Regions from separate parts of the Gordonia sp. UCD-TK1 genome, predicted to be linked through region 3. Evidence: predicted binding sites of a transcription regulator. Region 3 holds the regulator's gene; each other region holds the start of a gene.

Region 1 (10,663 bases), on a different contig from region 3:
GCAGCTGCGCGACAAGAACTCGCCGGGTGAGCGCGAGTTCGGGACCCTGGAGGCGGGCGAGGAACTCGAGATCCTCGCGGGCATGCGGAAGGTCGCCGACGCGCATGGCGCCCTGCTTGCGGTCAACGACCGGGCCGACGTCGCGGCGCTCTCCGGGGCCGATGTCCTGCACGTCGGACAGGGCGACCTGTCGCCGTCGGCGGCCCGCCGGATCGTCGGACCGGACGTCCTCATCGGCGCCTCGACCCACGACCCCGAGCAGGCTGCCGCCGCGATCGCCGACGACGACGTCGACTACTTCTGCGTCGGTCCGTGCTGGACCACGCCCACCAAACCGGGCCGCGCCGCCGCCGGCCTCGACCTCGTGTCCTCAACGGCCGCAACACAATCAGCCAAGCCGTGGTTCGCCATCGGCGGGATCGACGCCGGCCGCGTCGGGGAGGTCACCGCGCTCGGGGCGCGGCGCATCGTCGTCGTGCGGGCCATCACCGCGGCTGCCGACCCGGCCGCCGCAGCCACCGACCTCGCCGGGATGCTGTAGCGGTTCGCCTGGCGGAAACACGTTTGCCCGGTCGGTGTCGCGGGTCTATGGTGGACCGATAATGTTGTGCATCACGAGCGTTCTCGTAACCCGCCGCAGCGGGGTCTGAATCTGACCGACCCCCCGCTGCGGGTCGGTTGCGCTCTCCAGTCGGTCATCCGTTCTTCGACCGAAATCGGTTTTCGAGATGCACCCTTTTCATCTACCTCGTCGATCCTGTTCGTGGACCGAGCGCGACGACCGGCACGGCGGCGACCACTTCGCCGCACGTTTCGGCCGCCCGCTTCCCCCCGGGATGCACGAGGAGGCCGCCGGGATGACCTGGCAGGAATTCACCGACGAGTACTCCCGTGGCGGCACGATCCGGCTGGGCTCCTTCTCTGCCGTCCCGTGCTCGGGCGACCTGGTCGAGTGCCGCGCGACGCTCGCGATCGCCGACCGCATCATGTCCCGCAGCGCCGTCGCCGCCGGCCCCGTCGGTGCGATGACCTCGATCCTCTACGACGTCGGCGCCCCGGTTCAGATCGTCCGGCTGCACCAGCGGGTCGTCGACGGCATGGTCACGACGTTCCTGCTGTGCGAGCACGACGGCCGGCAGGCCTGGGCCGTCGGTGAGGGCGCGAGCAGCGACGAGGCGAACGTCCACGCGCTGGTCGCCGGGGCGAACCGACTGCTGGAGTCCGACCGCGCCGGGGTGTGAGGGCTCAGCTCTGGGGATCCAACATCGCGATCCGCTCGCGGAGAACGGGCCACGCGAGTCCGAACGCGGGATGCAGCGGGAGTTGATCGACGCGCTTCTCGTCGACCCATCGCAGTTCCGTGGATTCGAAGTTGGCGACCGTGCGGACCGGCGAGTCGGTCTCGGCGATGACGGTGGTGTAGGTCCACCCGCCGGGCGCTTCATGGGTGACGACCGCGGCGACGACGCGAAGGTCGTCGGCGGTGATGCCGGCTTCTTCCTCGGCCTCACGGATCGCGGTGTCGATGGCGCCCTCGTGTGAGTCGCGGGCCCCTCCTGGCAACGCCCACGTACCGCCCTGATGCGACCAGGCCGCGCGGTGCTGGAGAAGTACGCCGGTGGTTCCCTCCGGCAGCGGCGCCCGCAGCAGCAGACCTGCCGCGCCGTGGATACCCCAGTATCGAGAACCGTCGGGATCGATCACCCAGCCGTCGCCGTCGCCGCGCACCACGCCTCCTCGCAACCCGGTCGCCCCGACCGGGTGCCTCCACCGTAAGTGAGATGCGCAACACCTGCCAGGGAGACCGCGAAGCCCTCTCATCGCGGCGCGGAACCACGAGGTGCGTCGGCGAGCACCCCGGCACGCGCGAACCGCCGAGGTCGGCGGCGCGGCGCCGATCGACTCGGGAGGAACCCGGCACGATGACATAGGGTGAAACACGCACGACCCGGTGAACGATGACCCAGATGACACAACCCCTGACGTTGATCGCCCGGTCACGCGAATCCGGAACGGGGAACCGGTGACCGTAGGACCGCACCGGAGACGATCCAGCGTTCGAGAAGGGATCAGGTAGGTGACCGGCGACGCGTCCTCCGTGCGGACGGCGCTGACGCGTGGCGGTCGCACGATCCGTCCGGCGCAGGCCTCGCCCCCGATCCGCCAGGTGCTCGCCGACCGACGCGAACTCGTCGCCACCGCCCGGGAACGCGCCCAGTCCCCGTTCCAGACCCTGCGCCACTTCGCCGTCACGACCCCGGGCAAGCTGATCATCATCTGCGGAATCCTGGCGCTCGGCTGTCTGAGCACCGGCCTGTACGCATCAACGGTCCTGGAAGACCGCACCCAGACTCTGCAGCGCCTCATCGATCGGACCGAACCGCTCGCCGAGGCCGCGCAGGTTCTCTACAGCTCGCTGTCGATCGCCGACGCGTCGGCGAACGCGGCGTTCATCTCCGGCGGACTGGAGACCCCCGATCTGCGGCAGCGCTACTCCGACGCGCTGGCGACGGCGTCGTCGTCGCTGATCCTGGCCACCGGCACCTCCAGCGAACCCGGTTCCGGCATGGTGTCGGACCGGGCCGAGCAGGCGGTCAGCGCCGATCTCGAGACCCTGTCCACCTCGATCCCGGTCTACAGCGGACTCATCGAGACGGCGCGGACGAACAACCGGCTCGGCAACCCGGTGGGGTCGGCGTATCTCGGCCAGGCGTCGTCGATGATGCAGGACCAGATCCTTCCGGCCGCCCAGCGCCTCTACGAACGGCGATCGATGGCCATCGCCGACCCCCAGCAAACCCTCACCCGTCCACCCTGGACCGTGTACGCGCCGCTGCTATTCCTGCTCGCCGCGCTTGTCCTGACGTCGCGCTACCTGGCGCGGCGGACCCGGCGGCGGTTCAACATCGGCATCGTGGCGGCCATCTTCGCCCTCAGCGTCGGGACCCTGTGGTTGCTCGCCTCCGGTCTGATGTCGGTGGCCGCCACCAGCGACGCCCGCACCGAGGGCGCCGACCCGCTCCGCGACCTGACCGCCGCCCGGATCCTCACCCAGCAGGCGCGGTCGGCCGAGACGCTCTCGCTCATCCGCCGCGGTGATCAGGGCGGTCTCGAGCGCAGCTTCTCCGCGGCGACCAGCGAGATCGGCAACATCGTCGACGACGTCCGCGAGGGCACCGAAGACGGCGACAGCGCGGTCACCGGCGAACAACTGGACACGGTCACGGCGGCGCTGACCGAGTGGCGCCGCACCGACGCCGCGGTCCGCCGCTACATCCAGACCGGCAACTTCGGTCTCGCGCGCCTGCACACCGTCGGCGACGGACCGGACAGTTCGGCGCGCGCCTACACCGCGGTCGACACCGCGCTGGTCGATGCGATCACGACTGCGCGGAACTCCTTCCGGGACGACATCAACACCGCGCAACGGGTCCTCGGGTTCACCGGCACCGGCATCCTGCTGCTCACCGTCTTCGCCGGCGTCGCGGTCGTGGGCGGTCTCATCCCGCGCATCCGGGAGTACCGATGACGACCGTTCCCTCGCCTCGCCGCCTGCTGACCGTCGTGGTCCTGCTCGCGCTCACCGGCCTCGTCGCCACCGGGTGCGTGCGTTTCCCCGCACCCGAATCACCCCCACCGACGGCGACCGCCGGGCAACCGATGCTGCCCGGCGTCCAGGTCGACGTGCCCGTCGAACCGCCGCCGAGTTCCGAGGCCTGCAACGCGACCCTGACCCTGCGGCCGCCCGCCCAGATGCCGCCCCCTGCTCAGATGCCGATCAATTCGACGATGGCCGGCATCCTCGAGCGGGGTCGGCTGATCGTCGGGCTCGACATCGGGTCCAACCTGTTCAGCTTCCGCGACCCGATCACCGGCGACATCCAGGGCTTCGACGTGGACATCGCGCACGAGATCGCCGGCGCCATCTTCGGAGACGACCGCCGCGTCGAGTTCCAGGTGCTGAGTTCCGCCCAGCGGATCGACGCCCTGCGGGACATGACGGTCGATCTGGTGATCAAGACGATGAGCATCACCTGCGACCGGTTGCGCGACATCAGTTTCTCGGCCCCCTATTACGTCGCGTCCCAGCGCATCCTGTCGTTCCGGAACTCCAACGTGACCGGTCCGGCGCAGCTCGCCGACAAGCGGGTCTGCGCCGCGCGCGGGACCACCTCGATCGGTCGTATCCAGGCCATCCAGCCCCGAGCCAAGATCGTCAGCACGACGACCTGGGCCGATTGCCTGGTCCTGATGCAGCAGGGTCAGATCGACGCGGCGACCACCGACGACGCGATCCTCGCCGGTCTCGCCGCACAGGATCCGTGGTTGCGGGTCGTCGGTCCCAGCCTCGGCGAGGAGTTCTACGGCGTCGGGATTCCCAAGGGCCAGGACGATATGATCCGGTTCGTCAACGGCGTGCTCGAGCGCATCCGGGTGACCGGCCGATGGCAGGAGATCCGGGACCGGTGGCTGTCCATCCTCGACAGTGGGTACGGCGCTCCCCAGCCGTATTACCGGGACTGATGCCCATGGACGACGCGGCCCGGAACGGGCACGACACAGACGACGTCACCCACGGCGACCGGGGCGACGACCTCGGCACCCAGCGGGTCTCGCTCGACGCCCTGCTCGGCGACGACGACGCCGACCTCGACGGTCCCGGCCCGGGCGGTGGCCGTCCCGGTGGTGAGGACGCCGAGACGACCGCGAAGGTGGTCGACGTCGGCACCCAGCGGGCCGACCTGGCGGCGCTGACCGAGGGCCCTGACGACATGGCCGACACCACCGACCCCCGGCCCGGCCGACGCACCGACCCGGATGTCGGAACCCAGGCCGTCGCTCCGGTGTTCACCGTCGGGGTCGACCCCGACGACCGGACCGACCGCGTCGAACGGCAGCGTCCCGCCGTGCCCCACCCGGAACCCGACTCCGGTCCGCTCGGCCGGCGTCTGGTTCCGCGGCGTCGGCCGCCGGTGCACGAGCGACGGCTCGGCAGCGGCCTGGTCGAGATGCCGAAGATCACCGACATCGAACCCGAGGACGCCGTCATCGACGACCCGGTGATCGCCGACAGCAAGCGGTTCTGCTGGCGCTGCGGCAAACCCGTCGGTCGAGCCGAGGGCGAGGGCGCCGGTCCCCCGACCGGCGACTGCGGCAACTGCGGCGCCCGGTACTCCTTCGTCCCGGGACTGGCTCCCGGAACATTGGTCGCCGACCAGTACGAGATCGCCGGCGCCATCGCCCACGGCGGCCTCGGCTGGATCTACCTGGCCATCGACCGCAACGTGAGCGACCGGCCCGTCGTCCTCAAAGGCCTGCTGAATTCCTCGGATTCGGAGGCGCAGCGCGTCGCGGTCGCGGAACGGCAGTTCCTGGCCTCGGTCAACCATCCCGGGATCGTCAAGATCTACAACTTCGTCGAGCACGTCGACGACGATGACCGCTTCGGCTACATCGTGATGGAGTACATCGGCGGCCAGACGCTCAAACAGATCACCGCGGGCGATCCGGACAACTCCCTGCTGTCGGTGGAGCAGGGCCTGGCCTACATCCTGGAAGTGCTTCTCGCCGTGGGCTATCTGCACTCGGTCGGCCTGGTCTACAACGACGTCAAACCCGAGAACATCATGGTCGGCAGTGACGAGGTGAAGCTGATCGACCTCGGTGCGGTCTCGCCGATCAACGGCTACGGGCACCTGTACGGCACGCCCGGGTTCCAGGCACCGGAGATCGTGAAGACCGGGCCGCAGATCGCGACCGACATCTACAGCATCGGGCGCACCCTAGCGGTCCTGACCGTGCCGATGGAGATGCGGAACGGACGCTACGTCGACGGCCTGCCCGCCGCGTCGAAGACGCCTGTCTTCCGGAACAATCCGTCGTACTACCGCCTCCTGCAACGCGCCACCGCCCCCGACCCCGCCGATCGGTTCGTCTCCGCGGAGGAGATGAGCACCCAGGTGCTGAACGTGTTGCGCGAGACGGTCGCCGTGCACACGGGGGTCCCGCGGCCCGCGCTGTCCACGGTCTTCACGCCGCAGCGCTCGACGTTCGGCACCGACCTGATGCTCGCGCCGGTCGACGGCTTCTTCGACCCCGATCAGGCGGCGTTCTACGATCCGGTGGATATCGCCAACGCCCTGCCCGTTCCGCTGGTCAACCCACTCGACCCGGCGGCGAGTCTGCTCACCTCGGCGGCGCTGTCGGACCCGCGACAGACCCTGGATTCCATCAACACCGCCCGGGCAGAGGGTTTCGCCTCGCTCTTCGGCGGCCGGCCGGTCAAGAACGCCCACCCGTCGCGGGAGATCGATCTCGCCGAGGCCCGCGCGCATCTGCAGCTCGACGACGTCGACACCGCACTCGCCCTTCTGCAGGAAGTCCGTGCCCACCACGGTGATTCGTGGCGGGTCGAGTGGTACATGGGCATCTGCGCGTTGATGAACGACGAACCCGAACTGGCCTATGAACGCTTCGACGAGGTCCTCGGTGCGATGCCGGGCGAGGTCGCGCCCAAGCTCGCCGTCGCCGGTACGGCCGAACTCATCGGCCGTTGGCTGGCCGACGAGAAGGGCCCGGCGAAGTCTGCCGAGAAGATCTCCAAACTGTATGACGTTGCGCAGCACCACTATCACGATCTGTGGTTGACCGATCACAGCATCGTGACCGCCGCGTTCGGTCTGGCCCGGCTCGCCGTGGCGGCCGGTGACATCGACGCCGCGATCCAACCGCTCGACGAGGTCCCGGCCACCAGCCGCCACTTCAACACCGCGCGCGCGACGGCGATCATCGCGCTCGTGCACGGGCGACCCACCTCGCAGGTGACCCGCGAGCAGATCGTCGAGGCCGCACGACGTCTCGAGCAGATCCCGGACACCGAACCACGCAAGGCCCGGATGCTGCTCATAGTGCTGGGCACCGCGCTGGGCTGGATTCACGACAATCCCGACGACGCCAAGCAGGACAACGAACCCTCGACGCTGCTCGGTTTCCCGTTCACCGAGTACGGCATTCGCACCGGCACCGAACGTTCGCTGCGCCAGCTGGCCCGCCTGACCCGCACCAACCGGGACCACCGGTTCATGCTCGTCGACCTCGCCAACTACGTCCGGCCGAATACGTTGTTCTAGGGCTATCCGAAGAACGTCCCTGCTGCGTTGCGCACGAGAGGGTCTTCGCCCAAAAGCTCCGCGAGGTGGGCCTCGACCGGTGACGGACGGGTGCTGCGACGCACGCGCAGTGGCGGTCGGACGTCGATGACGTGGCTGACCTTCAGGCGCAGTTCATCGCGGTTTCGGTTGTCTGGGCGTGGGTGATCGCCGGACCGCGGTGCTGGCCCGTGGATCTCGTCGCGCACGGTGTTCAGGTGTTCTGCGAACCGCCGCGGTATGTCGGGTCGGCGGTTCAGGCGACCGGGATTGGGTGGGGCGCCGGGTTCAGCGTTCAATCGCCAGACGCAGCGGCCTTCATCAGGTCCAGAGCGCTCGATGTGCGTGGTGTACTGGCCGGGATTGTCGCCGACCATCCGGTTGTGACGGGGACAGGCAGGGGCGAGATCATCGATGTCGGTGAGACCGCCCTTGGCCCAATCTTTGTGGGCGTGATGAAGCTCGATGTGGGTGGCGGGCTGATCGCAGCCGGGTGCCGAACACACTTCCCCGTCGGGACGGGCGAAGGAGACGAGTCGTTGTTCGCGGGTGGCCAGACGTCTGCCCCGCCCGAAGTGCAGCGGCACAGCGGTGGCGTCTTTGAAGATCGCCAACCACGGCTGGACGTCACCGGCCATCGCGATCAGGTCCCGGATGGGAAGCAGGGTGCCGGTGGCGGTGGTGGCGAGTCCGGCTTCTCGGATCAGGTCGGAGAGGTCGGCTTTGATGATCAGTTGGACGGGCAGGCCGCGGTGCGAGGTGCCGAGTGCGCCGTCGGCGAACCCCGCGGCCAGGGCGGCGTCGAGCGCGTCGTGATTCGTCTGGGCGAGAGTGCGACCGTCGCGGTCGGCCGCCGAGGCCAGGGCGTCGGGGTCGGCGGTGCCGGCCGGGCCTTGGGGCGAGGCGGGGTCGTCGGGGTTATTGAGTCCGGGTTTGCCCCACACGGCGAACATCATGGTGAGCCGGGCGGCAAGTGCGGGTGTCAGGGTGCCCGATATTCTGGCTGTCCCGTCGGCGCGTTGCCGGCCGATCCACAGGCCGCGGCGTCGTTTCTGGTCGGTGTCGTCGGCCAGGGTGCCGTCGGGGTCGAGGTGGGCGAGCAGCCGCGCGCCGAGCTGGGTGATCTCGGCAGGCGTGTGGGCTTCGGCGATCTCGGCCATCTGTCGCTCGGCGGCGACCTTGATGTCGTGTTCGACAGCATGCGGGATCTGGTCGAGGACATCGATGGCGGCCTGGACGTGCCCGGTCCCCACGGATCCGGTGGCGAAAGCTTTTGCCAGCGTAGGGTGTTCGGGTTCGAGACGGTCGCCGTTGAGGCAAGTCAGCGCGGCGGTGGCGTTCAGCTGCTTGCGTCGACGCATCGGGTTGGAGATCCGCAGCCGATGGGTCATGAACTGCATCAGAGTGCGGCAGCCGGTCTTGCGGGGCAGATCCCGAGCCTCGATTTCGGCGACTTGCCGGTCGCCGGCAAAAGTGGTTCGAGCGATCGCGCGTTCGGTGGCGGCGGCGACTTCCATCAGTTCTTCGTCGGTGCACGGGGACAAGTCAACGGTCTGCAGTTTGTCGAGGGTCGCGTGCAGCTCGGCCACCAACTCGACGGCGCGCGGTTGCGGCGTCATTGATTCGTCAGACATTGTCACCCCCCGGAGACGATTGCACGAATACATGTTCGAGCATAGCCGCTATAGCGCTGGTGTGCAACGTTTTTCGTTGTCCATTCGCACAGCGCATCTTGTCGGTGGCGCGTGGTAGGGGCAGCCGATTCTCGCACCATCCTGCGGCCGCGAATCAGCCCCCGACCACCGCCGCCGACTGCCTGGCGATGGCCAACTCCTCATTCGTCGGAACCACAAGGACCTCTACCGCACTGTCACCCGCCGAGATACGACGAGCCTCCTTGCCACGCACCGCGTTTCGCTCGTCATCGACGATGATCCCGAACCCTTCCAACCCCGCCAGCGCACGGGCGCGGACGACTGCGGAGTTCTCCCCTACACCGGCCGTGAAGGTGATGGCATCGACGCGGCCGAGGGCGAAGGCGTAGGCACCGATATAACGGCGCAGGCGGTGGATATAGACGTCGAAGGCGCGCCGGGCGGCGTCGTCACCGTTGTCCATCAGCTGGGTGATGGCACGGAAGTCGTTCTCGCCGCACAGACCTCGAAGTCCCGAACGCTTGTTGAGCAGCGTGTCGATCTCGTCGACGGACAGGTTCGCCACCCGGTGCAGATGCAGGACCAGTCCGGGGTCGAGGTCACCGCTGCGGGTGCCCATCACCAACCCTTCGAGCGGGGTCATCCCCATGGACGTGTCGATCGGCTGCCCGCCCGCGATGGCCGACGCCGACGCGCCGTTGCCCAGGTGCAGCACGATCTGGTTCAGCGACGCCGGGTCGCGGTCGAGGAACTCGGCCACCCGACCGGAGACATACTCGTGGCTGGTGCCGTGAAAACCGTAGCGGCGGATCGCATGTTCGTCCGCGACCGCACGGTCGATCGCGTATGTCGCCGACGCGTCGGGGAGACCGTGGAAGAACGCGGTGTCGAACACGGCCACCGAGGGGACGTCGGGGAGCAACTCCAGGGCCGCCAGGATGCCGACCAGGTTGGCCGGATTGTGCAGCGGCGCCAGCGGGGAGATCCGCTCGATCTCCGAGATCACCTCGGGGGTCACCACCGTCGGCTCGTAGAACGACCGGCCACCGTGCACCACCCGATGTCCGACCGCGCTCAGTCCCGCGTCGGCCAGATCGGTTCCGTTGTCGGCGAAGAAGCGTTCCGCCCGTCGGACCGCGGCGAGGTGATCGTCGAGTTCCAGTGTCTCGGTGACGGTCTCGCCGTTCTGTTCGTGTGTCATCGACGAACCGGAGTCGCCGATCCGCTCCGCGATGCCCTCCGCGATCACCGTGCCGTCCGCCGGTTGCACCAGTTGGTATTTCAGCGACGACGAGCCGGCGTTGAGCACCAGCACCGCACCCGACGCCCCGCTCATCGGGGACCCTCGGCCTCGGCGGAGGCGGCGTTCTCGGCGAGTGGGTCCACGCCCTCCTGCTGGGCCTGGATCGCGGTGATGGCGACCGTGTTCACGATGTCCGAGACGAGGGCGCCGCGACTCAGGTCGTTGATCGGCTTGTTCAAGCCCTGCAGCACCGGGCCGATCGCGACCGCCCCCGCGCTCCGCTGCACCGCCTTGTACGTGTTGTTGCCCGTGTTGAGGTCGGGAAAGATCAGCACGGTCGCACGGCCGGCCACCGGCGAGTCGGGCATCTTGGTCTTCGCCACTGAGGGTTCCACCGCGGCGTCGTACTGGATCGGCCCCTCGACCAGCAGATCGGGTTGCCGCTCGCGCACGAGTTCGGTTGCGGTCTTGACCTTCTCGACGTCGGCACCCGATCCGGACGTCCCGGTCGAGTACGACAGCATCGCGACCCGGGGATCGATACCGAAGGCCGCGGACGTCTGCGCCGAGGAGATGGCGATGTCGGCGAGCTGTTCGTCGGACGGATCCGGGACGAT
Region 2 (10,663 bases), on a different contig from region 3:
AGAAGGTCATCTGGCCTACGCGGCGCGAGATGATCACCTACACGATCGTCGTGCTCGTGTTCGTCATCGTGATGACCGCGTTCATTGCCGGCCTCGACCTCGCCTTCGCCAAGGGCGTGCTCTGGTTGTTCGGCTGACCCACGCGGTGGGCTCGGCCGGCGACGAGGAATACGACCGCCAGATGAACCATAAGGAGCGTGGGCTGCAGTGAGCACCCCGGAGAACGAACTCGCCTCGACCGATTCCGTCGACGTGGCTGCTGCCGACGTCGACGCTGTCGACGCGGCCGTGACCGACGCGGTGGACACCGAGGGTGACGCGGTCGCCGACGACGCGGTCGTCGAGGGTGACGAGGCCCCCGCCGAGGACACCGTCTCCGAGGATGCCGACGAGGCCGCGGTTGACGAGGCCGCCGCCGACGAGGCCCCTGTCGACGAGGCCCCTGTCGAAGAGGCCGAGGTCGAAGCGGTTGAGGTCGATCCGGTCGAGGAACTGCGCAAGCAGCTCCGGCGCGCGCCCGGCGACTGGTACGTGATCCACAGCTACGCCGGTTACGAGAACAAGGTCAAGGCCAACCTCGAGACCCGCGTGCAGAACCTCGACGTCGGCGACTACATCTTCCAGGTCGAGGTGCCGACCGAAGAGGTCACCGAGATCAAGAACGGCCAGCCCAAGAAGGTCAACCGCAAGGTGCTGCCGGGCTACATCCTCGTCCGCATGGAGCTCAACGACGAGTCGTGGGGCGCCGTGCGCAACACGCCGGGTGTCACCGGCTTCGTCGGGATGACCAGCAAGCCGTCGCCGCTCTCGCTCAACGAGGTGCTGCAGTTCCTGATGCCGCGGACCGAGGCCAAGAAGCCCGCCGCGTCGCGCGGTGCCGCCGCCGAGGGCGTCGAGGCCGCAGCTGCCGCCGCGTCGAACGTCATCGAGGTCGACTTCGAGGTCGGCGAGTCGGTCACCGTCATGGACGGCCCGTTCGCCACGCTGCCCGCGTCGATCAGCGAGGTCAACGCCGAGCAGCGCAAGGTCAAGGTCCTCGTGTCGATCTTCGGTCGCGAGACGCCGGTCGAGCTCGGGTTCAACCAGGTCGAGAAGATCTAGGGCCGGACCACCAACCCAGAACTTTCACGTCTCCAGCGGGCGTGAATTCGCAAGGAAACAAGCAAGGAACAGAAGATGCCTCCCAAGAAGAAGAAGCTCGCCGGGATCATCAAGCTCCAGATCTCGGCAGGCCAGGCCAACCCGGCCCCGCCCGTGGGTCCGGCGCTCGGTCAGCACGGCGTGAACATCATGGAGTTCTGCAAGGCGTACAACGCGGCGACCGAGTCGCAGCGCGGCAACGTCATCCCGGTCGAGATCTTCGTGTACGAAGATCGCTCCTTCGACTTCAAGTTGAAGACCCCGCCGGCTGCGAAGCTCCTGCTGAAGGCCGCCGGCCTGCAGAAGGGCTCCGGCGAGCCCCACACCAACAAGGTCGGCAAGGTGAGCATGGACCAGGTCCGTGAGATCGCCAAGACCAAGGCCGAAGACCTGAACGCCAATGACATCGACCAGGCCGCGAAGATCATCGCCGGTACTGCTCGGTCCATGGGCATCACCGTCGAGTGAGCTTGCGATCTCGCGCTCTCGACACCGTCGAAGGCTGACAGACCTCATCATCACCGTGGGAGGGCCGGCTCGGCCCGCACCACACACCCCGCCGACTGACGGCGGAGAAGGAACAGAGCAATGAGCAAGAAGAGCAAGGCCTACGCGGCCGCGGCCGAGAAGGTCGACAAGACCAAGCTGTACAGCCCGCTGGAGGCTGTGGAGCTGGCCAAGGACACGTCGTCGAAGAACACCGACGCGACCGTCGAGGTCGCGATCCGGCTGGGCGTCGACCCCCGTAAGGCAGACCAGATGGTTCGAGGCACCGTCAATCTGCCGCACGGCACCGGTAAGACTGCCCGCGTGATCGTGTTCGCCGCCGGCGACAAGGCCGCCGAGGCCACCGCCGCCGGTGCCGACGAGGTCGGCGCCGAGGATCTGATCGAGCGCATCCAGGGCGGTTGGCTGGACTTCGACGCCGCGATCGCCACCCCGGATCAGATGGCCAAGGTCGGCCGTATCGCGCGTGTCCTCGGACCCCGCGGCCTGATGCCGAACCCGAAGACGGGCACCGTGACCACCGACGTCACCAAGGCCGTCAACGACATCAAGGGCGGCAAGATCAACTTCCGCGTCGACAAGGCTGCGAACCTGCACTTCGTCATCGGCAAGGCCTCGTTCGACCCGGCCAAGCTGGCCGAGAACTACGGCGCTGCCTACGACGAGATCATGCGCGCCAAGCCGTCGGCCGCCAAGGGCCGCTACATCAAGAAGGTCACCGTCTCCACGACGACGGGCCCGGGCATCCCGGTCGACCCGGCGGTCACCCGCAACTTCGCGGAGGCACCGCAGGCCTGATCTGATCAGGCGCACTGACACCCACGAGGGGCCCGGCATTCCGATGCCGGGCCCCTCGTGTTGTGTGCAATCACGCGTGGTCAGCGAGTATGCGTGCGAGTGCTGCTTCGACCGGGGTCAGCGGTGGGGTGGTGAGGTGCTCCGGCGGTGTTCGCGGATGGACGAGTTCGCGGTAGGCGAGTTCGAGGCGCCGGCCGCGGTCGCCGTAGCCGACGGCGTCGGGGCGCGACTGGTCGCCGGACCGGGTGGCAGGTCCGTGGATCTCGTTGCGCACGGTGTTCAGGTGTTGTGCGAACCGCCGGGGTATGTCGGGTCGGCGGTTGATGTGTTCGGGGTTGGGCGGTGCGCCGGGTTCGGCGTTCAACCGCCACAGGCAGCGGCCTTCGTCGGGGCCGGATCGGGCGATGCGGGTGGTGTATTGGCCGGGTTGGTCGCCGACCATGCGGTTGTGACGGGGACAGGCCGGGGCGAGGTCGTCGATGTCGGTGAGACCGCCCTTGGCCCAGTCTCGTTCGGCGTGATGAAGCTCGACGTGGGTGGCGGGTTGATCGCACCCGGGTGCCGAACACACTTCCCCGTCGGGACGGGCGAAGGAGACGAGGCGTTGTTCGCGGGTGGCCAGGCGTTTGCCCCGTCCGAAGTGCAGGGGGACGGTGGTGGCGTCTTTGAAGATCGCGAGCCAGGGTTGCATGTCGGCGGCCATCGTGATCAAGTCCCGGATGGGCAGCAGGGTGCCGGTGGCGGTGGTGGCGAGTCCGGCTTCGCGGATGAGGTCGTTGAGGTCGGCTTTGATGATCAGTTGCACGGGTAGCCCTCGGTGCGAGGTGCCGAGTGTTCCGTCGGCGAAGCCTGCGGCGAGTGCGGCATCGAGGGCGTCGTGATTGGTCTGGGCGAGGGTGCGTTGGTCGCGGTCGGCTGCGGCGGTCAGGGCGTCGGGGTCGGCGGCACCGGCCGGGCCTTGGGGCGAGGCGGGGTCGTCGGGGTTGTTGAGTCCGGGTTTGCCCCACACGGCGAACATCATGGTGAGCCGGGCGGCGAGTGCGGGGGTCAGGGTGCCGGAGATCTTGGCGGTGCCATCGGCGCGTTGCCGACCGATCCACAGGCCGCGGCGTCGTTTCTGGTCGGTGTCGTCGGCCAGTGTGCCGTCGGGATCGAGGTGGGCGAGCAGCCGCGAGCCGAGCTGGGTGATCTCGGCAGGCGTGTGGGCTTCGGCGATCTCGGCCATCTGCCGCTCAGCGGCGACCTGTACATCGTGGTCGATGGTGCCGGGGATGCGGTCGAGGACGTCGAGGGTGGCTTGTACGTGGGCGGTGCCGACTGTGCCTTGTGCGAAAGCTTCGGCGAGGCAGGGGTATTCGGGTGGGAGGACCTCGCCGCCGAGGCTGGTCCGGTGGGCGGTGGCGCCCATCTGCTTACGGCGGCGCAGCGGGTTCGAGACTCGTAGCCGGTGGGTCATGTACTGCATGAGGGTGCGGCAGCCGGCCTTGCGGGGTAGGTCGCGGGCCTCGACCTGATCGATCTGCCGGTCTCCGGCGACGGTCAGACGCGCGATCGCGCGCTCGGTCTCCGCGGCCACGTCGGCGAGTTCGGCATCGGTACACGGCGACAGGTCCACGGTCTGCAACTCACCGAGGATGCGGTGCAGGTCGGCCACCAACTCGAGGGCGCGCGGTCGCCGCGCCGCTTGTTCGTCAGACATGGTCACCCCCGAGAACCGTTGCCGCGAATGTACGTTCGAGTGTACACCGTTGCGAGCGCGTTGCAAGCCAAAACTGATGTTGTGCAACGCTATTCGGAGCCGGTAACTTGTCGGTGCCTCGTGGTAGGGGGTCCACCGACTACTCCGTGGGGCGGCGGCATGACGATCGCCGCGGCCCCACGTGTTCAACGGGGCGTCCCGCGACTCACTCCAGCCAGTTGTTGCCCCCGAGGTCCAGTTGCGCGACATCCAGGGACGGGGTGATACCGGATTCCGGTGCGAGGCCGTGGTTCTCGAGAACGCCGCGCATGATCTCGGCGGCGTCGATGTTGAGTGGGCTCGACACCCACATCGCGTACGGCAGGTTCACGAAGCGGTTCTCGCGCACGGCCTTCAGGTTCCGGCTCGCGGGATTCGATCGCAGGGCGGCGATCTTCTCGTCGACCGACTGGCCGGGATAGTCGACGAACACTATGACGTCGGGGTCCGCGGTGGTGAGGCGTTCCCAGCTCACGGCGGTCCAGGTGTCCTCGATGTCCTCGGTCGCGTTGCGCGCGCCCGCGGCGTCGATGATGCCCTGCGGGCCGCCGAAGGATCCGGAGGAAAAGATGGTGTCGGAGACGCTGTCGAAGACGAACACGGTCGGTTTCGCGGCGGGTTGTGGTGCGGCGCGCAGCTTCTCGAGGCGGTCGGCCACCTCGTCGGCCGCGGCGGCGCCCTGCTCGGGATTGCCGGTGAGGGTGCCGATGTTGCGCAGATCGGTGTCGAGCGCGACCCACGGGTACATGGTGCCGCGCTGCGCCTCGCCCTCGGTCTGCCGGCACGCCTCGGACAACTGGTACACGTCGATGCCGTGTCCGGCGAGGATCTCGGGTGTGATCCCGCGCGACTCGCTCATGCCGTAGTTGTATCCGGCATACAGCACTTGGGGTTTCGCCGCGACGATGTTCTCGAGGGTGGGACGTTCGGTCGCGACCTCGTTCAGCGTGTCGACCTGGGGTCCGTACTCCAGCCGCAGGACGTCCTTGTCCCGGGCGAGCGCGCTGACCGCCACCATGTTGTCACGGGCACCCGCGGCGAGTGCGATCGCGATCATGCCGCCGTCGTTGACGAACAACCGGTCGAGGGGTTGCGGGTAAGCGACGTCGGCTCCGCAATTCGATATGGCGACAGTGCTTTCCGACGCCACAGTGCTGTCGGCACCGCAGGCGGTGGCAGTTCCCAGCGTCAGAGCCGCCGCCACGATGGCGACGGTCGGGTGGACTCGGGACGTACGTATGGTCAAAGGATGTCCTCTCACGGGATGTCTTTCGTCAGAGTGCTGGGGGCGGGTGTGGTGGTGGGAGTGTTCAGGAGCAGATGGGGCAGGTCCGTCGATGGATGGTCGACGACGGTGCCGGACACCTCGAAGACGTCGGCCAGCAGAGCCGGCGTCAGCACCTCGACCGGTGGCCCGTGCACGATGACACCGCCGTCGGAAACCACTGCGACGGAGTCGAAGTGACGCAACACGAGGTCGAGGTCGTGCATCGCCGCGACCACGGTGGCGTCGAGCTCGTCGAGAACCTCCATCAGTCGTAGTCGCCAGGCGGCGTCCAGGTGATTGGTGGGTTCGTCGAGCACCAGGATCGGGGTCTGCTGAGCGAGCGCGCGGGCGAGGACGACGCGGTGCCGTTCGCCGCCGGACAGCTGGGTGCACGAGCGGGTGCCCCAGCCGTCGAGCCCGACCTGGATCAACGCGCGATCGACCACCGTCTTGTCGTCGGAACTCCCGGTGGACCAGGCCGACCGGTACGGGGTCCGGCCGAGGCCGACCGCCTCGGCGACCGTCAGCTCCGCGGAGGGCTGTTCCTCCTGGCCGACCACCGCCATCGACATGGCGCGGCGTCGGGAGGGGATGTGGTGGAGGTCGTCTCCGTTCACCTCGACGGTGCCGGCGACTGGTCGTTCGAGACCGCACAGCGTGCGCAGCAGGGTGGTCTTGCCGGAACCGTTGGGCCCGACGATGGCCAGTCGGGTGCCGGCGGGGACCGCGAGATCGACATCCCGCAGTACGACGCGGCCACCGCGACGGCACGCAAGCGCGTTCGCGCGCAACGACATCGACGATGCGCGGGCGGGGTCGGTCACGAGCCACCCCCGAACACGTATTGGCGTCGTCCCATGAGGAACAGGAAGATCGGCGCCCCGATCAGTCCGGTCACGATGCCCAGCGGCATCTCGCGCGGTGCGGCCGCCACCCGCGAGATGACGTCGACCCACACCAGGAAGAGCGCACCGCCGCAGACCGCCACCGGCAACATCGCGCGGTGGGTGGCGCCGACCAGGAGTCGCGCCGCGTGCGGGACGATGAGACCGACGAAGCCGATGCCGCCCGCCACCGCGACGAGCACGCCGACCAGGAGACCCTGGACACCGAACAGCGCGTTGCGCATCGCGCGTACCGGCACGCCCAGCGACGTCGCGGTGTCGGTGCCGGCCGCGTAGGCATCGAGCCAGGAGTGGATGGCGAGCATGGCCACGACGGTGACCAGCACGACCGCCCCGGCGATCTGCACTTTCGCCCAGGTGGCGCCCGCGACGCTGCCGAGCATCCAGAACATCACGTTGTCGGCGGCGTGCGGGTCGGCGGCGGTGAACACCAGCAGCGACGACAACGCCATGAACGCCGAGGACAACACCACCCCGGACAGGATGAGTCGCAGCGCGGTCAGCCCGCCCTGGGCGCGGGCCACCAGGTACACCGTGACGGTGGCGGCCAGCGCGCCGAGCAGCGCCCCGCCGGACAGCGCCCAGACGCCCAGTCCCGCGAGCACGCCGAGGGTCATCACCGCGGTGGCCCCGACCGCCGCGCCGGCGGACACACCCAGCAGGTACGGCTCGGCCAGTGGGTTGCGGACCAGGGCCTGCATGAGTGCGCCGGCCAGCGCCAGCCCGGCTCCGACCAGCGCGGCCAGCACGGACCGGGGCAACCGGAGATCCCAGATGATGACGGCGTGCGCGGAGTCGAGCTCAGCCCCGGTCATCCGGCCGACGACGGTGTGCCACACGTCGCCGACGGGGATGGTCTCCGCGCCGAAAGCGGTGGCCAGGGCGATGCTGAGGAGGGTGAGGACGAACAATACTGCGGCTAGCGGCGTCGACGGGAGTCGCCGGACCGACGGGGCGGTCGCGCTCTCGGTCGTGCCGTCGGTACGACGGGACACGGGTGGTACTGCCTATCGGTCTGGGTATCTGTGCGCGAGATACACAATGGACTCGAGCGAGAACGGCCGGTAATCGGACTCGGGATCGTGGCGCCGGCGCCTTCCCGGGTCGCCCCGGTGTCCGCGCCGAATCCGTCTCCCATACCGTTGCGCGCCAGTCCCGGATTCACACCGGGTTCCCTGACACCCACGTGTGCGGGTGTGACCGTTCTCGGCGCTCACGCTATCAACATCGACCGCCGACCGAACGCGCGGTCGGCCGGCGCAGCCCGGACAGCCGGCACGCGAGCACCTACGCTGGGTGCCGACGATCGATGAACCCGACGCGGAAACGGTGAACCGATGGACGTACGAGACACGAAACTGGCCATCATCGGGGCGGGTGCGGTGGGCACCGCGATCGCCTACTCATCCCTCATCCGAGGTGTCGCACGGACCATCGCCCTCCTCGACATCAACGCCGCCAAGGTGACCGCCGAGGTGCTCGACATGTCCCACGGCCTCGAGTTCGTGCCCCGCGCGGACATCATCGGATCCGACGACGTGTCGGTGTGCGCGGACGCTGACGTCGTCGTGTTCACCGCCGGCGCGAAGCAGAAGCCAGGGCAGTCGCGCCTCGAATTGGCCGAGGCCACAATCGGTCTCACACGAGCCATCCTCCCCGGGGTGCTGGCGGTGGCCCCGACCGCGATCTATGTGATGGTCACCAATCCCGTCGACATCGTCACCTACGCCGCCCAGGAGATCAGCGGGCTGTCACCGCACCAGGTCTTCGGGTCGGGCACGGTGCTGGACTCGTCCCGCCTGCGGTTCCTGATCGCGCAGCACTGCGGGGTCGCGGTGCAGAGCGTGCACTCCTACATCGTCGGCGAACACGGCGACAGCGAGATCCCGCTGTGGAGTTCGGCGTCGATCGGGGGCGTGCCGCTCACCTCGTGGACGCCGCTGCCCGGCCGTCCGGCGATGGACGCCGTTGCGCGCGAACGTATTCACCACGAAGTCGTACATGCCGCGTACACCATCATCGAGGGCAAGGGGGCGACGAACTACGCGATCGGTCTGGCCTCGACGCGCATCGTCGAGGCGATCCTGAACAACGAACACCGGGTGCTGCCGGTGTCGACGAGGGCGAACGGCATCGAGGGGCTCGACGGCGTGTGCCTCTCGCTGCCGACCGTCGTCGACCGCGGTGGTGCGCAAACCCGGCTCGATGTCCCGCTGTCGGACTCCGAGCGGGCGGGCCTCCTCGCCTCGGCGGAAACGCTGCGCGGGATGCAGGCGCGGTTCGGGTTCTGACGTCACACGGGGACGGTCCCGCGCAAGAACTCGAGCTGATCGGCGACCACCCGCTCGAAGTCGTCGCCGACGTAGATGTCGAAATGTCCTGCCGGATAACGAATTACCCGTGCTGCCGGGGCGCGGCGGGCGTGCCGGGCAGTCGGTCCGGCCGGCGCCACGGTGTCGTCGTCGCAGATGCACACGAGCGTGGGGCAGGTCAGCTTTCGCAATGCCCGACCAGGCGTGTGCAGCGGGATCGTCAGCCCGATCCGGGCGGCGACCTCGTTGGTGAACTCCAGGTCGTCGGGCACCAGCGGCAAGTATCCCGACACCGCGTCGGGTGCCGTCATCAGGGCGGCCGAGCCGGACGCACCGGCGAGGCCGACGGTGACCGGCGGACGGCCCAGTGCCGAACCTGCAAGATCCGCGAGTGCGCGCACGGTCACCTTCGCCCCGGACACCACGCCCAGGGCGGCGGTGGAGGCTACTCCACTGGTGAAGGGGCACTGGGAGATCACCGCGGCCACCCGGCCGTCGCGTTCGCCCGCGACGAGGACGTGTCCGCCGCCGAAGGAGGTGCCCCACAGCACTATCCGTGAGGTGTCGACACCGCTGAGTGTTCGGGCGAAGGCGATTGCCGCGGCCCAGTCGTCGAGTTGGCGGCGGATGGACAGCAGCTGTCTCGGTTCGCCATCGCTGTCACCGAAGTGGCGGTAGTCGAACACCAGGCACGAGTATCCCGCAGCGGCGAAGCGCTCGGCGAACGCGTCCAGGCGCATCCGCCGGACCGCACCGAGCCCGTGTGCCATCACGATGACCGGCGCCGGAGTGGTTCCCTCGGGCCGGTACCACCAGGCCCGGCATGTCGTCCCGGACGAATCGAACTCGACGTCGTTCCTGATCATCGTTTCCCCGCTGTCGGTGGTTGCCTGGCCAGGACCGTACCAATACGCGTTGTCGAATGACAGGCTCGCCGAAGGCTGGGGAAAGCGAGATGGAACCCGGCGTCGACGCTGTTAGCGTCTGCCGTCGTGAAGAGATTGATAGCGGGGGCGTTGATCGCCGGAACAGCAGTATTCGGATTGACTGTGGGCGCGGGTGATTCCGACGCCAAGATCAAGCCGGGCAACTACAAACAGCAGCAACTCATCTACGGATTCGTTCCGATGCCGGAGTCGAATGCGCGGGTCATCGGCAACGGCATGTACACCGACTACTACGGGATCGGGCCGTGGAATCTGCAGCGTCAGCAGATCCAGCAGACTCCACACGGCGGCGTCGTGGCGCACACTGCGGACCCGGTGATGCAGTGGTTCCCGCGTACGGAGTTTCGGCGCACCAAGAACGGATATGTCGGCACGATGTACAGCTGGGGCGTCCCGCTCGGCAGTGCGCTGCTGAAGGAACAGCCGCGTCGCTGACCCCGCGCCTTCCGATGCCGGACCAATCTTCGCGTCGCATGCGCTTTTCGCCGGCCGGAACCCGTAGTGTCACCTCGTCACGTTGAGGTGTCGGGGGACACTACGAAGAAGGTCAAGCACGATGCGTTGCTCGCGAAAGATGGTTCTCGGATTTCTGGCCGCGGCGTCGATGACGGTCGCTCCGCTGATGGTGGCGGCACCCGCCGCGGCGGCAACCGACTACGCCAATTGCACCGAACTGCGCGGCGACTACCCGCACGGTGTCGGCAAGACCGGCGCCGTCGACTCGACGTCGGGTACGCCGGTCACGACGTTCACCGTCGACGACGAACTGTACGAGGCGAACTCCGAGAGCGACCGCGACGGGGACGGCATCGCCTGCGAGAAGCACTGAGCGTGCGTCACACTGGGTGACGTGTTCACCCAGGTCGAGGACGAGAACCGCCGGTTGCTCCGTGCGCGCGACGCCATCGACCTCTCCTACGCCGACGACCTCGACATCGCAACGCTCGCCCGCATCGCGCTGATGTCGCCGTCGCACTTCATCCGCCGGTTCCGGGCCGTGTTCGGGGAGACGCCGCACCGCTACCTGCAGCGTCGGCGCATCGAGCGAG
Region 3 (10,663 bases):
AACAGTTCGCGGCGGTGTTCACCAAGCTCGGCGGACTGATGGCCGAGCGGGTCACCGATCTCAACGACGTGCGCGACCGGGTCCTCGCCGAACTGCTCGGCCTACCCGAACCCGGTGTGCCCACTCCGGAGGTGCCGTCGGTCCTGCTCGCCGACGACCTCGCGCCCGCCGACACCGCGGGCCTCGACCCCACGAGCACCATCGCCCTCGTCACCCGCCTCGGCGGACCGACCAGCCACACCGCGATCATCGCGCGCCAGCTGGGGATCCCGTGCGTGGTGGCGGTGGCCGACCTGGACGAGATCGAGCCCGGCACAACCGTTCTCGTCGACGGCAGCACCGGGCGGATCGAGGTGGAGCCCGATGCGGAGGCGGCCCGGGCTCGCGTCGACGAGGATCGGCGGCATGCCGCACTCGTCGCCGGCTGGACCGGTCCGGGGCAGACCGCCGACGGGGTCGCCGTGGCGGTGCTCGCCAACGTCGCCGACGGATCGTCGGCACGCGCCGCGGCCGGGTACCCCGTCGAGGGCGTCGGGCTCTTCCGCACCGAACTCGCGTTCCTCGAGCGTGCCGACGAACCGTCGGTGGACGAGCAGGCCGCGATCTACCGGGAGGTGCTCGATGCGTTCGACGGGCAGAAGGTGGTCATCCGCACCCTCGACGCCGGGTCCGACAAACCGCTCCGGTTCGTGACCCATCCCGACGAATCGAACCCAGCGCTCGGCGTGCGGGGCGATCGGATCGCGCTGGCGCACCCCGAGATCCGCGCGCATCAGCTCGACGCGATCGCGCAGGCCGCGTCGGGGTCGGCCGTCGCGCCGTGGGTCATGGCGCCGATGATCGCCTCGCCGGCGGAGGCGCGCACCTTCGCCGCCGAGGTCCGCGGCCGTGGTCTGGTCGCCGGGGTGATGATCGAGGTGCCCGCGGCGGCGATCCTGGCCGAAGCCGTCCTCGCCGAGGTGGACTTCGTGTCCATCGGCACCAACGATCTGACCCAGTACACGATGGCGGCCGACCGGATGTCGGCCGATCTCGCCGGACTGACCGACCCGTGGCAACCGGCCGTGTTGAGCCTCATCGCGGGTGTCGCGGCAGCGGGTGCACGTCAGGGAAAGCCGGTCGGGGTGTGCGGCGAGGCCGCCGCCGATCCGAACCTCGCCTGCGTGCTCGTCGGTCTCGGGGTCACCTCGCTGTCCAGCGCGCCGGCTGCTGCGGCGGCCGTGGGGGCCCGGCTCGGCGAGGTGTCCGCACCGGACTGCCGGGCCGCCGCCGAGGCTGCCCTGTCCACCTCGGATCCCGCCGCGGCGCGCGAGGCGGCCGCGGCGGTGCTCGACGGTTCGGTCGGTGGAGAGGTCAGACTCGCCGCATCACGGTGACGACCTTGCCGAGGATGACGGCATCGTTGCCCGGGATCGGATCGAACAGTTCGTTGTGCGGCATGAGCCAGACGTTCGGGCCCTGACGCTTGAAGGTCTTCACGGTGGCCTCGCCGTCGATCATGGCCGCGACGATGTCGCCGTTGTCGGCGACGTTCTGCTGCCGGACCACGACCCAGTCGCCGTCGCAGATCGCGGCGTCGATCATCGACTCGCCGACGACGCGCAACAGGAAGAGCGATCCCTCGCCGACGAGCTCACGGGGCAGTGGGAAGACGTCCTCGACGGCCTCCTCGGCCAGGATCGGACCGCCGGCCGCGATACGGCCGAGAACCGGCACGAAGGTCGGCTCGGGAAGCTGGCCGGCCGTCGGGGTGTCCGGCGACGGGGTGTCACTCGGGGCGATGTTGACCGCACGGGGACGGTTCGCGTCGCGCTTGAGCAGCCCCTTGCGTTCCAGCGTCCGCAACTGATGGGCCACCGATGACGTCGAGGCCAGGCCGACCTCGTCGCCGATCTCCCGGATGCTCGGCGGATAACCGCGCTCGCGCACCGAGCGGCGGATCACCTCCAGGACCCCGGCCTGTCGCGGGGTGAGTGAGGCCTCGGCGGCGGCGGCGTCGAACGGGGCCTCGTCGTCGGCGCCCCGCGCTCGGCCGCGCCTATCGCCGGTGTCACTCATGTTCGGTTCCTCTCGTCTTCGGAACGTGCTGGTAGATGGCTTGCGCCGGGTCCGAGCCTAGCGGAGTGCGACCGGCACCTCAAACATTTGTTCGATGTGTCGCGAGACTTTGTCGGGACGTCGTGCTACAAATTCGAACATCAGTGCATCGAACATCTGATCGATGTTCGAACACCGACCACCACACCCGCACGATCCCAGACACCCGAACACCGGAGGGCACCATGCGCACCGCCACTCTCGTCGCTCCCGTCCGCACCGACCGTCCCGACGCCGTCCGGCCGCGCACCGACCGCGCCGATCGCGTCCGGACCCGCGCCCCGCTGTCCGACGGCGGCCGACCGGTCGACAACCGGCCGGCCGGCACCCGGCCGCGGGGGGCATCGCCGGTGACCCCGCGGGTGGGCGGTACCCACTGTGGCTCTCCGGTCGGGGTCCGGGGACGTGGCCCGGTCGGGCCCGACGCGGCGGTGTTCCGTCGCCGCCGCCGCACCGCGGTCGCGCTCCTCGCCGGTGTCGGGCTGGCGTTCGTCGTGTGGGTGTTCGGTGTCGTCGGCCAGAATTACTCGGACTCGCTGACACCGTCCGCCGTGAGTTCCGAGGTCGTCCATGTGCGCTCGGGGGACTCGCTCAGCTCGATCGCCGGCCGGGTGGCACCCGAGATGCCGCGCGAGGTCGTGATCGACGAGATCGTCGCGATGAACGATCTGGGGTCGAGCGCGCTGCAGGTGGGCCAGCCCCTGCTCACCCCCCGGTACCGCTGAGGCCGGGCGGTATCCTCGATGTCACAGGGGCCGGCCGACAAGCGGCGGGGCGCACGCTTCGGGTGCGTTCCAGCGTCCCGCGACCTGCGTGAGGACACGATGCGCTGCCCCTTCTGCAAGAACGACGACACCAAGGTCATCGACTCGCGTGTCGCAGATGAAGGGCAGGCCATCCGCCGCCGTCGCTCCTGTGTGGAGTGCGGTCGCCGGTTCTCGACCGTGGAGAGCGCCGTGCTCGCGGTGGTCAAACGCAACGGCGTGACCGAGCCGTTCAGCCGGGAGAAGGTCATGCGTGGCGTGCGGCGAGCCTGTCAGGGCCGCCACGTCGCCGAGGACGCGCTCGCGCAGCTCGCCCAGCAGGTCGAGGACACGGTGCGCGCCAGTGGATCGGCCGAGATCCCCAGCAACGAGGTCGGACTCGCCATCCTGGGCCCGCTCCGCGATCTCGACGAGGTGGCGTATCTGCGCTTCGCCTCGGTGTACCGGTCGTTCGACTCGGTGGAGGACTTCCAGCGCGAGATCGACGACCTGAAGGCGGCATCGGGATCCGGGAGCGCGCTCGCCGAACCCGTGTCAGCCGAGTCGGTCCAGAGCTCGTAGGACCCGTTTCTCCGACACCGGGAACGCGGTGCCGAGACGCTGGGCGAACAGCCCCACGCGCAACTCCTCGACGAGCCACTGCGCTTCGTCGTCGACCACCGCCCGCCGGTGCTCGGGTACCTGTTCGAGGCGTTGGGCCCACCGTTCGACGACGCGATCGACGGCGGCCACCCCGGCCTGGTCGCGTGCTGCGGACGCGGGTAGTGCCTCCAGACGTGCTTGCGCGCCGTCGAGATAGCGCGGCAGATTCTCCAGGTGGCGTCGCGCGGTAGCCGCCACGAATCCGTCGAACACGAGGTGGGCGACCTGTTCGGCGACGTCGTCGGCAGCCAGCGAACCGGCGTGCCGGTCGATCGCCGCCCGCAGCGGGGACATCCGTTCGAGGGCTGCGACGGCCAGCGAGAAGTAGTCCGGTGCGGCCGCGGCGACCCGTGGCCGGATCCGTTCGAGCAGCGCCGAGAAGGATTGTGGTGAGCGAACCGCGGCGAGCTCTGCGTCGTCGATGTCGGCGACCGTGTCCCGAATGGCCCGTCGGGTGCAGTCGGCGAGCAGTGCCTCGGTGGTCGAGTACGGGCTCTGGCTCAGGGCGAGTCGTTCGACCGGACTCAGCGAGCCGGCGATCCGCTTGTGCAGCGGAGGTATCGCGAGGTCGAGGAGGGCGACGATCCCGCGTCGCAGGAGGCGGTCCCGTGTCTCCGGGCTAGCCGCATCGACGACGACAACGCCGCGCGCGTGGCCCTTCGCGTCGGAGACCACGTCGATCGTCGGGTACCGGGTCAGCCGCTGCCCCGCGACATCGACCGTCGTCTGCTCGGCGAGCGAGCCGATCCCATCGGCGGTCCAGGTCTTATACAGGTTGCGCGACACCGTCTTCGGCGCCGCGGGCGTTCCGGTCTGCTGGAGTTCGGGCAACGAGTCGGCGCGGGCGACGATCCGTCCGGAGTCGTCGGCCACCGCGAAATGCATGCGCAGGTGCGGCGGTACCCGGTCGGTGTCGAAATCGCCCGCGGTCACCCGCATCCCGGTGATCGCCGAGAGCTCGCGGGCCAGCCCGGTGGTGAGCGGCTCCTTGCGCGGGGTGAGCCGGCCGAGCGCGAGTTCGGCGAATCGCTGCGCGGGCGACATGCTCTTGCGGAGCTGTTTCGGCAGCGACTTGACCAGTGCGGTGGCCAGTTCGGCGCGCATGCCCGGGACCGACCAGTCGAAGCCGGCCGGTCGGACATGGGGGAGCAGTGCCTGCGGGATCACGACGGTGACGCCGTCGTCGGGTGCGCCCGGTTCGAACCGGTAGCGCAGTTCGAGTCGGGTGTCGCCCTGCTGCCAGGCGCCGGGATAGTCCGTGGGGGCGACGTCGGTGCCTCCCGTGACGTCCTCGGGGCGCAGATCCAGCAGATCCGGTTCGGCCCGGCGGGCCTTCTTCCACCAGGTGTCGAAGTGCCGGGCCGAGGTGACGTCGGACGGTAGCCGCTGGTCGTAGAACTCGAAGAGCTGGTCCTCGGTGATCACGAGACCCCGGGTGCGCGTGCGGTTCTCGACGTCCGAGGCGGCCTCGAGAAGCGTGCGATTGCGGTCGAAGAAGGCGTGCTGCGTCCGCCAATCGCCCTCGACGAGAGCGTGCCGGATGAACAGCTCCCGGGAGACCACCGGGTCGATGGGGCCGTAGTCGACGCGCCGGCGGGCGACGAGCGGGACCCCGTAGAGGGTCACGCGTTCGTAGGCCATCGCCGCTCCGCGTTTCGCCGACCAATGCGGCTCGCTGTGGGTGCGCTTCACGAGATCCCCGGCGAGTTTCTCGGCCCACAGCGGATCGATCCCGGCGACGGTGTGGGCGAACAGGCGCGACGTCTCGAGGACCTCGGCCGCCATGATGAAGGCGGGCGGCTTCTTGGCGAGCGGAGAAGCGGGGAAGATCATCAGCGTGGTGTTGCGCGCACCGGTGAACTCGCGGCCCTCGGTGTTGCGGGCGGCGATGTTGCTGAGCAACCCGGACAGGATGGATCGGTGGACGGCGTCGGCGTCGAGTTCGGTGGGCGCGACCGACCAGTCGAGGTTCTTGACGATCTCGGTCAGCTGCCGGTGGAGGTCCTGCCACTCCCGGATGCGCAGGAAGTGGAGGTACTCGCGCTCACACATGCGCCGAAAGCGGCTGCCGGACAACTCCTTGCGCTGTTCGCCGAGGTACCGCCACAGCTCCACGTAGGACAGGAAGTCCGACTGCGGGACGACGAAGCGCCGGTGCTGGGCGTCGGCGGCCTCCCGGTGCTCGGCCGGCCGTTCCCGTGGATCGGGGAGCGACATCGCGGCGGCGATCACGAGAAGGTGGTCGAGACAACCCAGTTCGTGTCCGGCGATGAGCATCCGGGCGACCCGGGGATCGACCGGGATCCGCGACATCGACCGGCCGATCGGGGTCAGTCGCGGGGGCCCGCCCTCGCGCGGGACGGTGATGGCGCCGAGTTCGGTGAGAACACCCATACCGTCGCGGATCGCGCGGTCGTCGGGCGGCTGGACGAACGGGAACTCGGCGATCTCACCCAGTTTCAGCGAGGTCATCTGGAGGATGACCGCCGCGAGGTTGGTGCGCAGGATCTCCGGGTCGGTGAAGGCCGGCCGGGAGTCGAAGTCGTTCTCGCTGTAGAGACGGATGCAGACGCCCGGGGCGACACGACCGCATCGACCGGCCCGCTGCCGGGCACTGGCCTGTGAGACCGGTTCGATGGGAAGACGATTGACCTTGGTCCTGGTCGAGTACCGACTGATACGGGCGGTGCCGGTGTCGATGACGTAGCGGATGCCGGGCACGGTCACCGACGTTTCGGCGACGTTGGTCGCCAGCACGATCCGGCGTCCGTCGGAGGGGGAGAACACCTTCTGCTGCTCGGCGATCGAAAGTCGCGCATAGAGCGGCACGATCTCGGCACCGGGACCCTTGCTGCCGCCGGTTCGTCGACGGAGCGCCTCGGCGGTCTCTCGGATGTCCCGTTCGGTGGGCAGGAACACGAGGATGTCGCCGCGGCCACCGGCCCACAGTTCGTCGACGGCGGCGTCGATGCCCTGGATCTGGTCGAGATCCGCATGTTCGCCGCCGCCGGCGTCGTCCCCGTCGTCGGGGCGTTCCTGCAGGCTCAGCGGTCGATACCGGATCTCGACCGGATAGGTGCGTCCGGATACCTCGATGACCGGGACCGAGGTCTTCGGCGTGCTGAAATGCCGTGCGAAGCGCGCCGGTTCGATCGTCGCCGAGGTGATGATCACCTTCAGATCGGGGCGTCGGGGCAGCAGGCGGCGCAGATAGCCGAGGATGAAATCGATGTTGAGGCTGCGCTCGTGGGCCTCGTCGATGATGAGGGTGTCGTAGCGGCGCAGCATGGGGTCGGTGGCGATCTCGCGGAGCAGGATGCCGTCGGTCATGACCCGGACGAGGGTGTCGGCGCCCGACCGGTCGGTGAACCGGACGGAGTAGCCCACCGCGTCGCCGAGTTCGGTGTCGGTCTCGTCGGCGATGCGCTTGGCGACCGAGCTCGCGGCGATGCGCCGGGGCTGGGTGTGCCCGATCGACCCGCGGATGCCACGCCCGAGTTCGAGGCAGATCTTGGGGAGCTGGGTGGTCTTGCCCGAGCCGGTCTCGCCCGCGACGACCACGACCTGGTGGTTGCGGATCGCCTCGGCGATCTCGTCGCGTGCGGCGGAGACCGGTAGTTCGTCGGGGAAGCGCATAATCGGCACGGTCGCGCGCCGCCGGTCGAGACGGGCGCGTGCCTTGTCGACATCGGCGACCAACTGTCGCCACTTCGCGGCATCCGGGCGCGCGGCGAGCCGATCGATGCGACGACGCAACCGGTCGGCGTCGACGAGGCCCACGTCGTCGAGTGCGCGGAGCAGATCCGAGCGGGGGATGTCCGATGCAGCGGTGTCCGGTGGAGACGGGGACGGGTCAGGTGACGAGGACGGGGCCGACATGATCACTCCAGGATATGGGGAAGCGCCGAGGCCGGTTCACCCCAGTGGCCGCGTGGGCCGCGTGGACCGGCATCATGGGGCCATGGCTGATGGTTCGAGCACTGGTACTGGATCGTTGTGGCACGGTTTCGCCGACATGGGTGCGGTGACCGCGAGCGGGCCGTTCGTCGTGACCAGGGGAGAGGGTGCGCGGATCTTCGACCGCGACGGCAACTCCTACCTGGATGCGACCGCCGGACTGTGGTTCACCAACGTCGGGCACGGCCGGACCGAGATCGCCGATGCCGTCGCGCGCCAGCTCGGCACCCTCGCGCACTACTCCAACTTCGGTGACTTCGCGAGCGACGTCACCCTGCAGCTCGCCGAGGAGCTCGGCGCCATCGCGCCGGTACCCGGATCGAAGATCTTCTTCACCTCCGGCGGCAGCGACTCCATCGACACCGCGGTCAAACTCGCCCGCCGCTACTGGGTGGAGCAGGGCCGCGAATCCAAGCGGGTCGTCGTCAGCCGCACCAAGGCCTATCACGGGATGCATGCCGCGGGTACCTCGCTGGCGGGCATCCCGCTCAACCACGACGGCTACGGCGAACTCATGCACGACGTCCAGAACGTCGAATGGGACGACGCGAAGAGCCTGCTCGGTCTCATCGAGCGCGTGGGCGCCGACAACATCGCCGCGTTCTTCTGCGAGCCCATCATCGGGGCCGGCGGCATCTATCTCCCGCCGGAGGGCTACCTCGCCGAGGTGCGGGACATCTGCCGCGACCACGACATCCTCTTCGTCGTCGACGAGGTCGTCACCGGCTTCGGCCGCATCGGCGGCGAATCCTGGTTCGCCTCCGCACGATTCGGCCTCGAACCGGACATGATCACCACTGCCAAGGGGCTCACCTCGGGGTATGTCCCGATGGGCGCGGTGTTCATCGCACCGCGGATCGCCGAGCCGTTCTTCGCCGGTGGCGTCTGGTGGCGGCACGGGTACACCTACGGCGGCCACGCGGGCGCGGCGGCGGCGGCCCTCGCGAACCTCGAGATCATCCGGCGAGAGAACCTGCTCGCCGAGGCGACACGGCTCGAGGGCGACCTCGCCGCCGCGCTGTCGCCGCTCGCCGACCTCGACACGGTCGCCGAGGTCCGGACCGGACTCGGCGCGGTCACCGCGGTACAGCTGGCTGACCCCGCGACGGCCCCGGCGACGGTGGTCAAGCTGCGCGAACACGGGGTGAGCACCCGCGCCGCAGGTCAAGGGGCGCTGCAGATCTCGCCCGCGTTCGTGATGACGACCGCCGAGGTCGGCGAACTCGCCGACCGGATGCGCGCGGCGCTGAGCTGACCCTGGGGCGCCCGTTCGTGCTGCTCCCTGAGGAGCGCCTGGAGCTTGCGGAGGGCGCGTCTCGTTCTGCTCCCTGAGGAGCGCATGGAGCTTGCGGAGGGCGCGTCACGAAGGGGCCCGGCTGCGTAGCGCAGCCGGGCCCCGTCGTCGTCTCACATGCGACGGATCAGGCGTTGGCGAGCACCTCGGTGGTCGCGATTGCCTGGGCGACACCGCTGACGATCGACGCGACCTTGAGCGCCTCGAGGATCGCCTCACGGTCGACGCCGGCCTCGCGCAGGGTGTTCTCGTGCGCGGCGACGCAATGACCGCAGCCATTGATCGAGGACACCGCGAACGACCACAGCTCGAAAGCGGCCTTGTCGACGCCGGGGTTGCCGATGATGTTCATCCGCAGGCCCGGACGCAGGTCGTCGTACTTGCCGTCGAGGAAGCCGCGACCCCGGTAGAACACGTTGTTCATACCCATGATCGACGCGGCGCCGAGCGCGGCGTTGTAGGCCTCGGCGGACAGTGTGTCGGCGGCCTCGTCGGCGATCTCGCTGAGCACCTTCGCATTTCGCGTGGCGGCAGCGGTCGACAGCAGGGTGCCCCACAGCTGCTCCTCGGTCAGCGCGGTGGTGCGGCTGATCGAACCCAGGTTGAGCTTGAGGTCCTTGGCGTACTCGGGAAGTGCTTCCTTCAGATTGTCGATGCTCATCTGCTCTCCTCTCAGACGCCGGCCGTCATGAGCTCGCCGGCGTCGATCGTCGGGTCACCCTTCTTCCAGTTGCAGGCGCACAGTTCGTCGGACTGCAGTGCGTCGAGGACGCGCAGGACCTCGTCGACGTTGCGGCCCACGGAGCCCGCGGTGACCGACACGAACTGGATCTCGTTGTTCGGGTCGATGATGAAGGTGGCGCGGTCGGCGACGCCGTCCGCATTGAGAACGCCTGCCGCGGTGGCGAGTTCGCGCTTGAGGTCGCTCAGCATCGGGAACGGGAGGGTCTTGAGGTCCTCGTGCTGTGCGCGCCACTGAAAGTGGACGAACTCGTTGTCCACCGAGGCGCCGAGCACCTGGGTGTCGCGGTCGGCGAACTCGTCGTTCAGCTTGCCGAACGCGGCGATCTCGGTCGGGCAGACGAAGGTGAAGTCCTTCGGCCAGAAGAACACGACGCGCCACTGACCGGGGTGATCGTCGGACGACACGGTGGTGAAGTAGTCGTCGGGCTGCTGGGCATTGACCTTGCTGAGGTCGCCACCGATGACGGCGGTGAGGTTGTAGGCAGGGAACTGGTCACCGATGGTGAGCAGGGCCATGTATCGCTCCTTCAGCTGGTGAATGTACGGAATCTGCGCGCGAATGAGTTTCGCGACGTACGGGTACCATCGTGCCGGATTCCGGTCGAAAACGAAACGTGATTACTAGCACTACACTGATAAGCATGTCCGATAGAACTTATCAGCCGACCGTGGCCGGGTTGCGTGCCTTCGTCGCACTCGCGCATCGACGCCACTTCGGCACTGCGGCAGCCGATCTCGGTGTCAGTCAACCGTCGCTGTCGCAGGCGTTGTCGGCGTTGGAGTCCGGTCTCGGTGTGACCCTCGTCGAACGCACCACGCGGCGTGTCCTGTTGACCGCCGAGGGAGACGAACTCCTCCCGCGAGCGATCGCGGTGACCGAGGCCATGGACGAGTTCACCTCGGCGGCCGCCGGAACGGGCCGTCCGCTCAGCGGGCCGCTGCGGCTGGGGGTCATCCCGACGGTGGCGCCCTACGTCCTGCCGACGCTGCTGCGCGGACTCGGGCGACGGCTCCCGGACCTCGTACCCCGGGTGGTGGAGGAACAGACCGCCCGCCTCATCGAACAACTGCGCACCGGCACGCTCGACGTCGCGCTGCTCGCTCTCCCCGTCGACATGCCCGGCATCGTCGAAGTTCCCATCTATCGTGAGGATTTCGTTCTCGC

What was found. Region 3 encodes LexA, which represses DNA repair genes until DNA is damaged. Its sites were predicted from a motif close to CGAACANNTGTTCG; they were not measured.
Region 1: A9310_RS09620 (HNH endonuclease signature motif containing protein) is a predicted target of LexA. The motif match lies at 8,807-8,820, and genes of this name have one in related genera.
Region 2: A9310_RS02690 (HNH endonuclease signature motif containing protein) is a predicted target of LexA. The motif match lies at 4,169-4,182, and genes of this name have one in related genera.

What each region holds. Positions count from the first base shown of each region.
Region 1 covers NZ_LZMP01000013.1:193,998-204,660, reverse strand. The annotation lists gene thiE (thiamine phosphate synthase) at 1-541, shown strand, start outside; gene A9310_RS09645 (hypothetical protein) at 858-1,241, shown strand; gene A9310_RS09640 (NUDIX hydrolase) at 1,246-1,728, opposite strand; gene A9310_RS09635 (hypothetical protein) at 2,078-3,529, shown strand; gene A9310_RS09630 (glutamate ABC transporter substrate-binding protein) at 3,526-4,524, shown strand; gene A9310_RS09625 (serine/threonine-protein kinase) at 4,530-7,130, shown strand; gene A9310_RS09620 (HNH endonuclease signature motif containing protein) at 7,133-8,782, opposite strand; gene A9310_RS09615 (acetate kinase) at 8,937-10,139, opposite strand; gene pta (phosphate acetyltransferase) at 10,136-10,663, opposite strand, start outside.
Region 2 covers NZ_LZMP01000002.1:260,012-270,674, forward strand. The annotation lists gene secE (preprotein translocase subunit SecE) at 1-137, shown strand, start outside; gene nusG (transcription termination/antitermination protein NusG) at 208-1,101, shown strand; gene rplK (50S ribosomal protein L11) at 1,177-1,608, shown strand; gene rplA (50S ribosomal protein L1) at 1,729-2,445, shown strand; gene A9310_RS02690 (HNH endonuclease signature motif containing protein) at 2,516-4,144, opposite strand; gene A9310_RS02695 (ABC transporter substrate-binding protein) at 4,350-5,429, opposite strand; gene A9310_RS02700 (ABC transporter ATP-binding protein) at 5,441-6,247, opposite strand; gene A9310_RS02705 (iron ABC transporter permease) at 6,271-7,350, opposite strand; cobalamin riboswitch at 7,397-7,575, opposite strand; gene A9310_RS02710 (L-lactate dehydrogenase) at 7,693-8,646, shown strand; gene A9310_RS02715 (alpha/beta fold hydrolase) at 8,649-9,533, opposite strand; gene A9310_RS02720 (hypothetical protein) at 9,660-10,049, shown strand; gene A9310_RS02725 (excalibur calcium-binding domain-containing protein) at 10,171-10,443, shown strand; gene A9310_RS02730 (helix-turn-helix domain-containing protein) at 10,465-10,663, shown strand, end outside.
Region 3 covers NZ_LZMP01000001.1:36,071-46,733, reverse strand. The annotation lists gene A9310_RS00200 (phosphoenolpyruvate--protein phosphotransferase) at 1-1,376, shown strand, start outside; gene lexA (transcriptional repressor LexA) at 1,354-2,058, opposite strand; gene A9310_RS00190 (LysM peptidoglycan-binding domain-containing protein) at 2,283-2,822, shown strand; gene nrdR (transcriptional regulator NrdR) at 2,922-3,422, shown strand; gene hrpA (ATP-dependent RNA helicase HrpA) at 3,396-7,382, opposite strand; gene A9310_RS00175 (aspartate aminotransferase family protein) at 7,465-8,715, shown strand; gene A9310_RS00170 (alkyl hydroperoxide reductase) at 8,882-9,415, opposite strand; gene A9310_RS00165 (peroxiredoxin) at 9,427-10,014, opposite strand; gene A9310_RS00160 (hydrogen peroxide-inducible genes activator) at 10,140-10,663, shown strand, end outside.